Regions from separate parts of the Pontibacillus sp. ABV4_188 genome, predicted to be linked through region 3. Evidence: predicted binding sites of a transcription regulator. Region 3 holds the regulator's gene; each other region holds the start of a gene.

Region 1 (3,290 bases), 1.2 Mb from region 3:
AGAAAAGGCTCTCGGCCCACACGCGGAAGGCAAGTAGTTTTCCAGCCCACCATACTCCACACACTATCGTTAACGGAACATACTCCCAGCTTCGAGTATTCAAATATACAAATAAATCCCCTGCATCATTGATGCAGGGGATTTATTTATATATCTATTGCTATGCAGCTTTAATTGATTTCGTTTGTTTTTGTTCAAACCATGGCCTCATTTTTACGAATAAAGGAACAAAGAGCATTCCAACGATCATGCCTTTTACAGCATTAAATGGCATAATAAAGGCTGTTATATAAGCCATTTTGGAGTCTGCTATTTCAAAGCCCATCAACCATGTATAGGCTGGTAGAATGACAAGGTAATTTAATACAGACATACCGAGTGTCATTACGATCGTACCTGTTACAAGACCAGATACAACACCTTTTACACTCTTGAAACGGTGATATAACAAGGAAACTGGCAAGATAAACATGACTCCAGCTAAGAAGTTAGCACTTGCCCCAATAGGATCTCCACTTCCAAGCATAAAGTGAAGGCCATTTTTCATAGCTTCCACAATAATACCGGCTACCGGTGAGAATATTAATGCCGCAAATAAAGCGGGAACATCACTAAAATCCACTTTTAGAAAACCTGGCAAAAATGGAAGCGGGAAGTCCAACAACATTAATAATAGTGATATGGTGCTCATTAACGAGAGCGTAATGAGCTTAAATAATTTGGATGACTGACCTCTTGGTTTCATCATCGATCTCCTCCTTCATCTTTACTCTCGATTCACATCCCAGATGAAGGTGAGCGAATAATCCGCTATAGTGCATTCCATCAAAAAATCCCTCAAGCATATAGTAGCTTCAGGGTTGATAAAAGACCATAGAGAAATATAGGTATCATATATACCTATTTTCGCTCTACATCTTCTCCCATCCAGACTGTAACTGTCGGTCCCGGATTCTCACCAGGTCCACCGATCGGCACATATATGCACCAAGCGGGTCACGGACTTAGAACACCAAGTGGGTCCCTCACCGTCGGTCGGGAATTTCACCCTGCCCCGAAGATGGAATCGTGTTTAGTTGAGTACAATTCTCATTATAACTTCTCATTAAGGATTTGAACAGCAAAATGTTTCACAAAATGAATATCCATTCATTCCCCCTCCACCATAGCTATTCTTAAAGGTACTTTGCTCAAGCATTATAGTATGTACCCGTTAGCCAAATGGTGAGCATATATGGATATTCACAGTATTTTAATATCTGTAACGGCATGAATGTCTATCGATAATTCAGACTTGCATACTAACTTTATAACCCTCATTTTCTTATTCTCCGTCTCAAGAGCAGAAATTTTCACACTTTCTTCACGTAACGAATCACCATAAAGGTAATGAAGTTGAACAGGAAAAGAATCGTTCAAGGCTCTCCTTATTAAAAAATCAATTTCGACAGCCTTATCCATTGGGATCAACCCTTTCTTCACCCGTTCATCCTCTTTCCAGACTTCTTTCAACATTGCAATGTGTTCTGTTAACATCAAGCTAGTCCACTTCATCGTCCCCCGGTCTTGACTATTTCCTTTCTCCACAACTACCCCTCCATTAAAAAGAACATATGTTCCCATTATACATATAACCCTATCAAAAAAACACCTACTATTTAAAATTTATAAAGGAAAGACCCCGAATCACTCTTGTCGTGACCCGGGGTCTCCTATCCCTTCTTCATAATCAATCTTCTAACGGATTAAGACTTTCTTGACCCGTCATGTTTTCAATCATAGTAACTAGAAGATCAATTTCTTCATCAATGTCCTGTATGCTCGCTGTTTCGACTGGCGAATGCATATAACGTAGTGGCAATGATACAAGACTAATGGGTACACCTTTCCCTGTCAGACGCATTTTATCGGCATCAGTTCCCGTCATACGAGGAGTCAGTTCATATTGAACGCTCATCCCTTTAAACCTCGCCGCTTCTTCTAGCAAACGGTTTATCTTTATGTTAATCGGCGCACCTTTCGCTAATACAGGGCCACCTTCTAGCTTAATATCCCCATGTTTGTTCTTATTCACATAAGGATAATCTGTCGCAAATGTTACATCAACTGCAATCGCCATAGTCGGTTCAAGACCAGCAGCTGCGAAATAGGCACCGCCCATATTCGTTTCTTCGTTCACTGTACTCGCTGCATACACACCAACATTAATATTCTTCTGAGACAGTTTCCTCAATACTTCTGCTACGATAAAAGCTCCCGTACGGTTATCCAACCCGCGACCTGATATGTATCTGTCCATCATTATTTCTGGTTCACGCTTATATACAGCAAGATCGCCAATCTGAACGAATTTCTCCATTTCCTCTTTAGATTTAGCTCCACAGTCAATAAAAAGGTCATCAAGACCAAAATCACCTTTTAACCCGCCATGGTGCTGCGCATTTACCCCAATTACACCTGTAATCGTGCCCCCTTGGCCAAGAACAGTCACTTTCATGCCAACAGCCGCTTTTGGATTAATGCCTCCCATTTTGTCAAAATGTAAGAAGCCATGATCATCCACACGGTTCACGACGAGTGCAATTTCATCACTGTGACCCGCCAGAAGGATTTTAAATTCCGCTTCAGGGTTCAACACCCCTATGACATTTCCAGCGTTGTCTGTACGAATTTCATCCGCATATGGCTTCACGTATTCGATCCATTTCTTTTGGATCTCCATCTCCATACTTGACGGAGATGGGGTTTGTAATAAATCCATTAAAAAGTTTTGTTCTGATTGTTCCATCCACTATTCCTCCCCAATTGTTTCCTTTATCTTATCAATTTCATCGCCCTTAGACCAATGCTAGGACGTGCCCACCTTTTTATTCTTCCAAAACATATAGAAAGAAGCTCCAAAGATGATCGCATAACCAAGAAAACTTAATGCATCAGGTACTTGATTAAATACTACGATACTGATGACCGCTGAAAATAAAATATTCGTATAGAAAAAGATCGAAATTTCTTTAGCGGGGGCAAATTTATATGCAAGCGTGATTCCAAACTGACCTACCGTCGCAAAAACACCAGCCAACAGCAAATACAAGGTTTGTTGTAGAGACATCGGCTCATAAAATAGTGCCACAAATGGCAGTAACACGACGGTGGAGAAGAATGAAAAATAGAACACGATCGTGTAATACTCTTCTTTATCACCTAAAAAACGAAGAACCGTATAGGCAAGGGCAGCAAATATAGCAGATGAAAGACCTGCCATATAAGGAATGGTTTCCACCGAGAACTGC
Region 2 (3,290 bases), 1.8 Mb from region 3:
TTCATTACTTTTTATATTGAAGTAGATAATGATTTGTCTGAATTACCGAGTGAGATCAAAGTATACCCTTTAATAGTTAAACCTAATGGTGAAATATATAGCTTTGATTTTCAATTTGAGAAACTGTTTGTTAAGAGACGAAATGCTAACAATGACACCGATTCAGTTGTTGGGTGTGCTGTATTAAAAAATGGCTTAGAAACTAATGAGTTTTACAGAATTTTTGAAGTAAAAGAATGTACATTTACTGACTACATAACATATATAACAGAGTTTAATAATAGGACTCAGAAAATATCAATGAACTTATATGCGATGGAAGGTCAAATAATTGCTTACAATAATAAAGACAACAAGTGAATGTGCCTTAAAAATATTAATGGAGCTGCCGTTTCGGATGCATTCAAATAATATCAATCTGTGTTTTTTTCCTTTTAGGATAGGTTTAAGAAGCTTGTACCAAAGAACAAAGGATAAGAATATTATCTTATCCTATTGTTTTGCTATGTGTTGTGCTATTGGTTTACTAAGACTTTTTAGTATATAAAAACAAATTTGCCCTCTCAACCGCCCCCGTTACCTTAAAGCGGTTGAGGGGGGGAATTGCTTATGGCATTTTTATACCTAGCTGTTGTTTCAGACGAAAAGAAAGGTTGCGGATGTCAGCTTCCATAAAATGCTCTTCATATGATGGATTTTTTTCAGCCCTATCAAATATGCTGTGGAGATCTGTTTGTAGCTCTTTATATTCTTCAGAAACAGCCTCTTTATAAGCTAACCTCGCCCATGTCTTAGCGTATTTTAAAAAGTCATGTAAGTGTGCCTTAGCTCTATGAAGAGCTAGTTCACCATTGCCACTAAGACTGTGTATGTATTCTAACATCATAGAATCAACAGAACAGATTTGTTTCACCGGAGATCCGTTATCGTACTGAATATCTTTTACCGGATTGCTGTCAGGGGAAACAAAAAATTTATACCGTATCAATCCTCTTTCTTCAATGAGAAAATGCTTCTTTGTATAATCCTCCTGAATGGCTGCTACAGCCACTTCTTCTATAAATCTTTTTTCATCTGCTTGCAAGTAATGATTTTCATAACTTTTCACTTGTCAGTATCCCTCCTTACCGAAATGTTTCTTCTTTAATATTTAAATAACCTTCAATATTTTGGTATTTTGCAGAAATTGAAAAACTGTATTTTACTTTAAGGCAATTATGGTTATAATAAGAACAAATGTTCGTATAATTGTATTAGGAGGGATGACCATGGATGGAATGCTGGAAAACGCAAAACAAAATCGAGAGACACTTGAAATGATTTACTTATCAAAGAATGGCCAACTTTCTCAGAGGAATATAAGGATCTTGAATGCAGGGGAGACATATATATTAGCTTATTGTTATAACCGAAAAAAGGTAAGAAAATTTAGCCGTAGCAGTATCCTTTCCATTGGTCCTCTCCGGAAGAAGGTGGGATAACAATGACTGACGACCGATTACGAGATAGAGGAACCATTAAATGGACTTCGTTAATGCTTCCAGAGCATGTAGAAATGTTAAAAAAAGTATGGAAAGAGGATGAGCGTGTAGAAAAAGGTTTACTTGCCGAAGATCAAGCTGCGGAGATTGACTTAAAACTGAGATTAGCTTTTAAAGATGATTTAACTGTTGAAGTAAAATATCATAATGGAACTAATTATATTTCTGACCAATTAAAAGTATTAGATATTGATATGAATACCGGAAAGTTAATAGGTAGAGCTCTTCCTTCAAAGGAAAGGATTAATATTATGTTCATTGATATATTGGAGCTGGATATTATATAAACTTTGAAGCAAAAAAAGTGGAAAGGGTTAAGTTGCTAAAAGGCTGAGGGGGGGAAGGCAACGTCATATTACTAAACGGGACGATAGTTGAAAAAGGCGATAAAATTGGACGGCACGTATTAGATATGTCTAATATGTGCCGTGCTTTTTAAATCAAACATTTCACCTTTCTAAACTAAAGACAGCTATTGGCCCCGCTCGAATTAGGATGCTAGTTAACTTATGATAACCATATTCAGCTTCAAGAAAATCAAAGAATTAATAACATTATGTGGTAAAATATACTTAATAATTATGATTATTCAGTTCTTCAACTACCAAAGTAAAAAAGGGGATGAGGTTGATAATGCTGAAGTTTGTAAAGTAATTGTAAGTATAGATAGGTTAACCTATTTTAACATCCCGAGACTTTTAGAATGAACAATATGAAACTATTATAGGAGAGTCCTAAAATGAAAAAGAAAATGAGGTATTTAGTTTTACTTTTAACGGCCATCTTTATGGTTGGTTGTACTGAAGTAGAAGATACATCCACTGCAGATAAAGAAACAAGTTCACAAGAAGCAGTTACGGTTAATGCAGATGAAAACGAAGAGAACAAAGAAGAAGAAAAAGAAGATTCCACCCCTGAGAGTGATGATGAAACATCAGTAGAGGAAACTCCAACTGAAGCAAATGAGGAACTATTCTCAGGATACAAACTTATTGAGGTTGATGGTGGTGACTTGTCCGGGGATCGTAAACCTAATGTTGTAGTTGACATTGGTTATGGAGACCGTCAATATTGGGCATTTACTAATGAACATGGGCAACTAATCCGTGTCATTGCAAATGAAATCATTTTACAAGATGACAATAACGAACCTGTTCTATCGTCTGGAAGATACTTCTATGATGAGGCAAAGGTTCCTGGTGTGGAAAGTGACGTTTTGGATGAAGGCCATGTTATTGCTGATTCTCTTGGAGGGGTATCGAATGCTTATAATATTACCCCGCAAGATAGTACTCTTAACCGACACGGAGATCAAGCCTACATGGAAGACTCGATTCGTAAGGCTGGTGGAGCCACTAATTTTGAAGCTATTATCACATACCCTGATACGGAAACACAGATCCCTTCAAGCTATCAGTATACCTATACATTAAGGGGGAATGAAATTGTTGATACATTTGAGAATGTGAATCCGGATGAAGTAAACGAGTCACTCAATTCAACAGAGAATGAGCCTTCTGACTCGACGAGTTCAAACACAGAAGGTGATATTTCTAGCATTGATACGAATGGTAATGGTACAGTGACAATCAAAGAAGCGAAAGCGGCAGGTTTTACCATGCCTATTTATAAAGACCATTGGTTGTATAAATACATGAGAGATAATGATGGAGATGGCATGGTTGGAGAGTAAGCCTCAAGAGCTTTGAGACAAAAGAAAGAACATATTTTCATTGGATGATTTATAAC
Region 3 (3,290 bases):
TAATGCAAGTATCAGAAACTCTTAGTCTACACAAAAGAGCAAAAAAGTTAAAAGATTTGTTATTAGAAGTAGAAGATACTACATTGCATAAATTAAAAGAAAGAATAAAAAATGAAACAAATATAAAATTGTCTCAAATAATTAAGGATGAACCTATTTTAGTAGAAGATATTGAGGGTTCATTAAAATTAAAACATAAAGCTGGTGCAAGTGAAGGTCAATCTTTAGCGATAGCATACTCTTTCTTAGGCTCTATGTTTGAGACATCTTCATATACTCTGCCATTCATAGTTGATACCCCAGCAGGTCCCTTAGACCTCAGTGTAAGGCACGAGATTTCTTCAATATTACCGAACTTGTTTGAACAGTTAATTATATTTATTACTTCTGGAGAGCGGGAAGGTTTCACTGAGAATTTTATGGATAGTGATAATGTTCAATTTATGACAATTCACCGAGAAAGCAATCACACTAAATGTGTTATTGGTAGAGAATACTTTGAGTCTTTCCAAAGTGTGGAGGTTAACTCAAAGGCGGAGGAGCGAGTTTAAATGCCATTTAAATTACCAAAAGCTAGCGAAGATTACTTTAAATTGATAAACGATAAATTTAAGTATAAATTTGATATATATTATTTATGTTTAATGTTAGGGTTGCAAGATACAAAGTTGGGCTTGCCTGAGGAAGTTAAAACTGAATATTTCATAGATTATTATCCAGAGCCTTATGCGGATAAAGCTGAGTTAATAACTGGACTACTAATTAACGCTGAGATGGAAAGGTTAGATATAGAAAGTCAAGATAGGGGAGAAATAGAAAGGCTTATACTCCAGTTAATTGATAACAATTCACATATAAAATTGAGTGATAACGGAATGAAACTTTTAAATTGTTATGCAGCAGGTGGTATGCAATTGATAAGAGAGAAAATACCTAAAACAGGGGAGATAGAGACTTTTTATGTTCTTTACCATGAACTGATTAATAGTGAAAGCGAAGCTGTTTCTCAATCGTACTGAGAGTTTCACGAAACAGATGTTGTAAAAGAATTCTAAGTGTATTGATGAAACAGGGGGAATCATACCACAGCTAAAGAAGCAGCCTTTTTTGATTAGCTGCTCCTCTAAATGGTTGACCAAAATAATGACCAAAAATAGACCAAAAAAGATAAATCTAAGTTGATATCTATTGATATTAGGAAATGAAAAAGTGATGTAATAAAGTATATTTGATTGCGTTTAATCCGTGTTTCTTCCTATAGTATATGTTCCGTACACAGGTTCACCCATGGGAACGCGAACAGTATTTATCAACTTACTAAGATTGAAAACCCTTAATGCCACTGGTATTGAGGGTTTTTATGTGGGCAGTGTTTTAAATAGTGCTGATAATAAGGTTTGTATGTTTATTAGTAGAGAGCGTTGAAATAATCGAATATAAATAAACTATTTCATACAAAAAAGCATCGAATTAAACATTCGATGCTTCTCTGGGTTTATGACTTTTTTTAAAGTGAGGTTGGTGTAAATAAACGTTCTTAATCACTAATGGATATGGCGATATAATCCAACTACTTTACCTAGTATACTTACATTTTGCACAATGATTGGGTCCATCGTTGCATTCTCAGGCTGCAGTCGAATATGAGTTGATTCTTTGAAGAAGCGCTTAACCGTTGCCTCGTCATCTTCTGTCATAGCGACTACAATATCTCCGTTTTGAGCGGTTTGCTGGCGACGAACAATAACCATATCCCCGTCTAAGATCCCAGCCTCAATCATACTTTCTCCTTGAACAACTAGAACAAATATATCGTCATCTTGAGCTGCAAGTGTATCGGGTAGGGGTACATACTCCTCAATATTCTCAATAGCAGTAATAGGCATACCTGCTGTTACTTTACCAATTACAGGAGCATACGTTGCTTCTCCCTTAGGAATCGTTGTAATAGAATCTTCTTCTAATTCTAGCACTTCAATTGCTCTAGGTTTAGTAGGGTCTCTACGAATATATCCTTTTTTCTCTAACCTGGACAAATGCCCGTGTACAGTTGAGCTAGAGGCTAGACCTACAGCTTCTCCTATCTCTCTTACAGAAGGTGGGTACCCTTTTTCTAGTACACGGTTTTTTATGAAATCTAAAATTGCTTCCTGCCTTTTTGATAGTTTCGTCATATTTTCTACACCTCGTACATATCATTTATTACCGTCATTATACCATGGTAGGAAAGGTTATACAAACATTCGTTCGCAAAAAGTGTTGACAAGAACGGATGTTCGTATATAATGTGAACTAGACACGAACAAAAGTTCTTATTTTTCTGGAGGCGATGAATATGTTTCAAAATCTATCAAAACTAGACGTAGTGTATTTCTTGTTATTTGCAGGCAGTTTAGCCTTTATGTATATTGGGTTGCTTTCAAGTTAATCTTTACGGAACGAGGCATATCCTTATATGATAGAGAAAAAAGGAGATTCTATGAAAGCTATCATCTATTGTCGCGTCAGCACAGAAAAAGAAGCACAAGTTTCATCATTAAAACGTCAACGAATTGAACTAGAAGAACTAGCTACTCAACACCAATTTGAAATTCATAAAATTATAGAAGAACAAGCAAGTGGATACGAAATTGAAAGGGACGGCATCTTAGAAGTATTGGAAATTCTATCAAACAACGAAGCAGACTTGCTTCTCATTCAAGATGAAACAAGGCTTGGGCGGGGAAATACGAAAATTGCCTTGTTTCATCAACTTACAAAACTCGGCGTTCCTGTCTATTCCGTTTCTCATCAAGGAGAGCTTACTTTATCAGAATCAGATTCAATGGTGCTGCAAATTGTGGGAATTGTAGAAGAGTACCAAAGGAAAATACATAATATTAAGATAAAGCGCGGTATGAAGCGGGCTGTAGAAAATGGATTTAATCCAGCTCAAAACCTCTCTAACCAGCACTTGGCACATGGTCGAGAAAGAAAGGACTTCCCAATTGAAGAGGTTGTTCGATTGCGTCAAAACAATTTAACGTTCGATGAAATAGCAGCGACTCTGAGGGGGATGGGGTTTGATGTATCAAAGGCCACCGTCCACAGAAGGTACAAGGAATTCGTTTCACTTGAAAACAACGTCTAAACGCGTTACGATATAGGGAGTAGAAAGGCGGGCATCCTACTTTGGACTCTTGCCTTTTTTACTTGGAGCTTAACAAGTAAAGGAGCATGTAAATGATTTCTCAAGATAAATTAAACCGAATTAACGAACTATCTCATAAATCTAAACAACAAGGTCTAAC

Evidence for each region. Region 3 encodes LexA, which represses DNA repair genes until DNA is damaged. Its sites were predicted from a motif close to CGAACATATGTTCG; they were not measured.
Region 1: the regulator LexA is predicted to act here: its motif matches at 1,607-1,620, upstream of ACYX4O_RS16320 (YolD-like family protein).
Region 2: the regulator LexA is predicted to act here: its motif matches at 1,230-1,243, upstream of ACYX4O_RS18725 (WYL domain-containing protein).

Annotation. Positions count from the first base shown of each region.
Region 1 is NZ_CM149975.1:3,187,292-3,190,581, forward strand. Features, by position in the region: gene ACYX4O_RS16315 (ECF transporter S component) at 161-748, opposite strand; FMN riboswitch at 912-1,066, opposite strand; gene ACYX4O_RS16320 (YolD-like family protein) at 1,243-1,587, opposite strand; gene ACYX4O_RS16325 (M20/M25/M40 family metallo-hydrolase) at 1,730-2,788, opposite strand; gene ACYX4O_RS16330 (DMT family transporter) at 2,849-3,290, opposite strand, start outside.
Region 2 is NZ_CM149975.1:3,712,492-3,715,781, reverse strand. Features, by position in the region: gene ACYX4O_RS18735 (hypothetical protein) at 1-360, shown strand, start outside; gene ACYX4O_RS18730 (hypothetical protein) at 608-1,108, opposite strand; gene ACYX4O_RS18725 (WYL domain-containing protein) at 1,269-1,481, shown strand; gene ACYX4O_RS18720 (YolD-like family protein) at 1,484-1,828, shown strand; gene ACYX4O_RS18715 (DNA/RNA non-specific endonuclease) at 2,281-3,234, shown strand.
Region 3 is NZ_CM149975.1:1,942,641-1,945,930, forward strand. Features, by position in the region: gene ACYX4O_RS09900 (hypothetical protein) at 1-551, shown strand, start outside; gene ACYX4O_RS09905 (hypothetical protein) at 552-1,019, shown strand; gene lexA (transcriptional repressor LexA) at 1,545-2,174, opposite strand; gene ACYX4O_RS09915 (YneB family resolvase-like protein) at 2,480-3,130, shown strand; gene ACYX4O_RS09920 (DUF896 domain-containing protein) at 3,223-3,290, shown strand, end outside.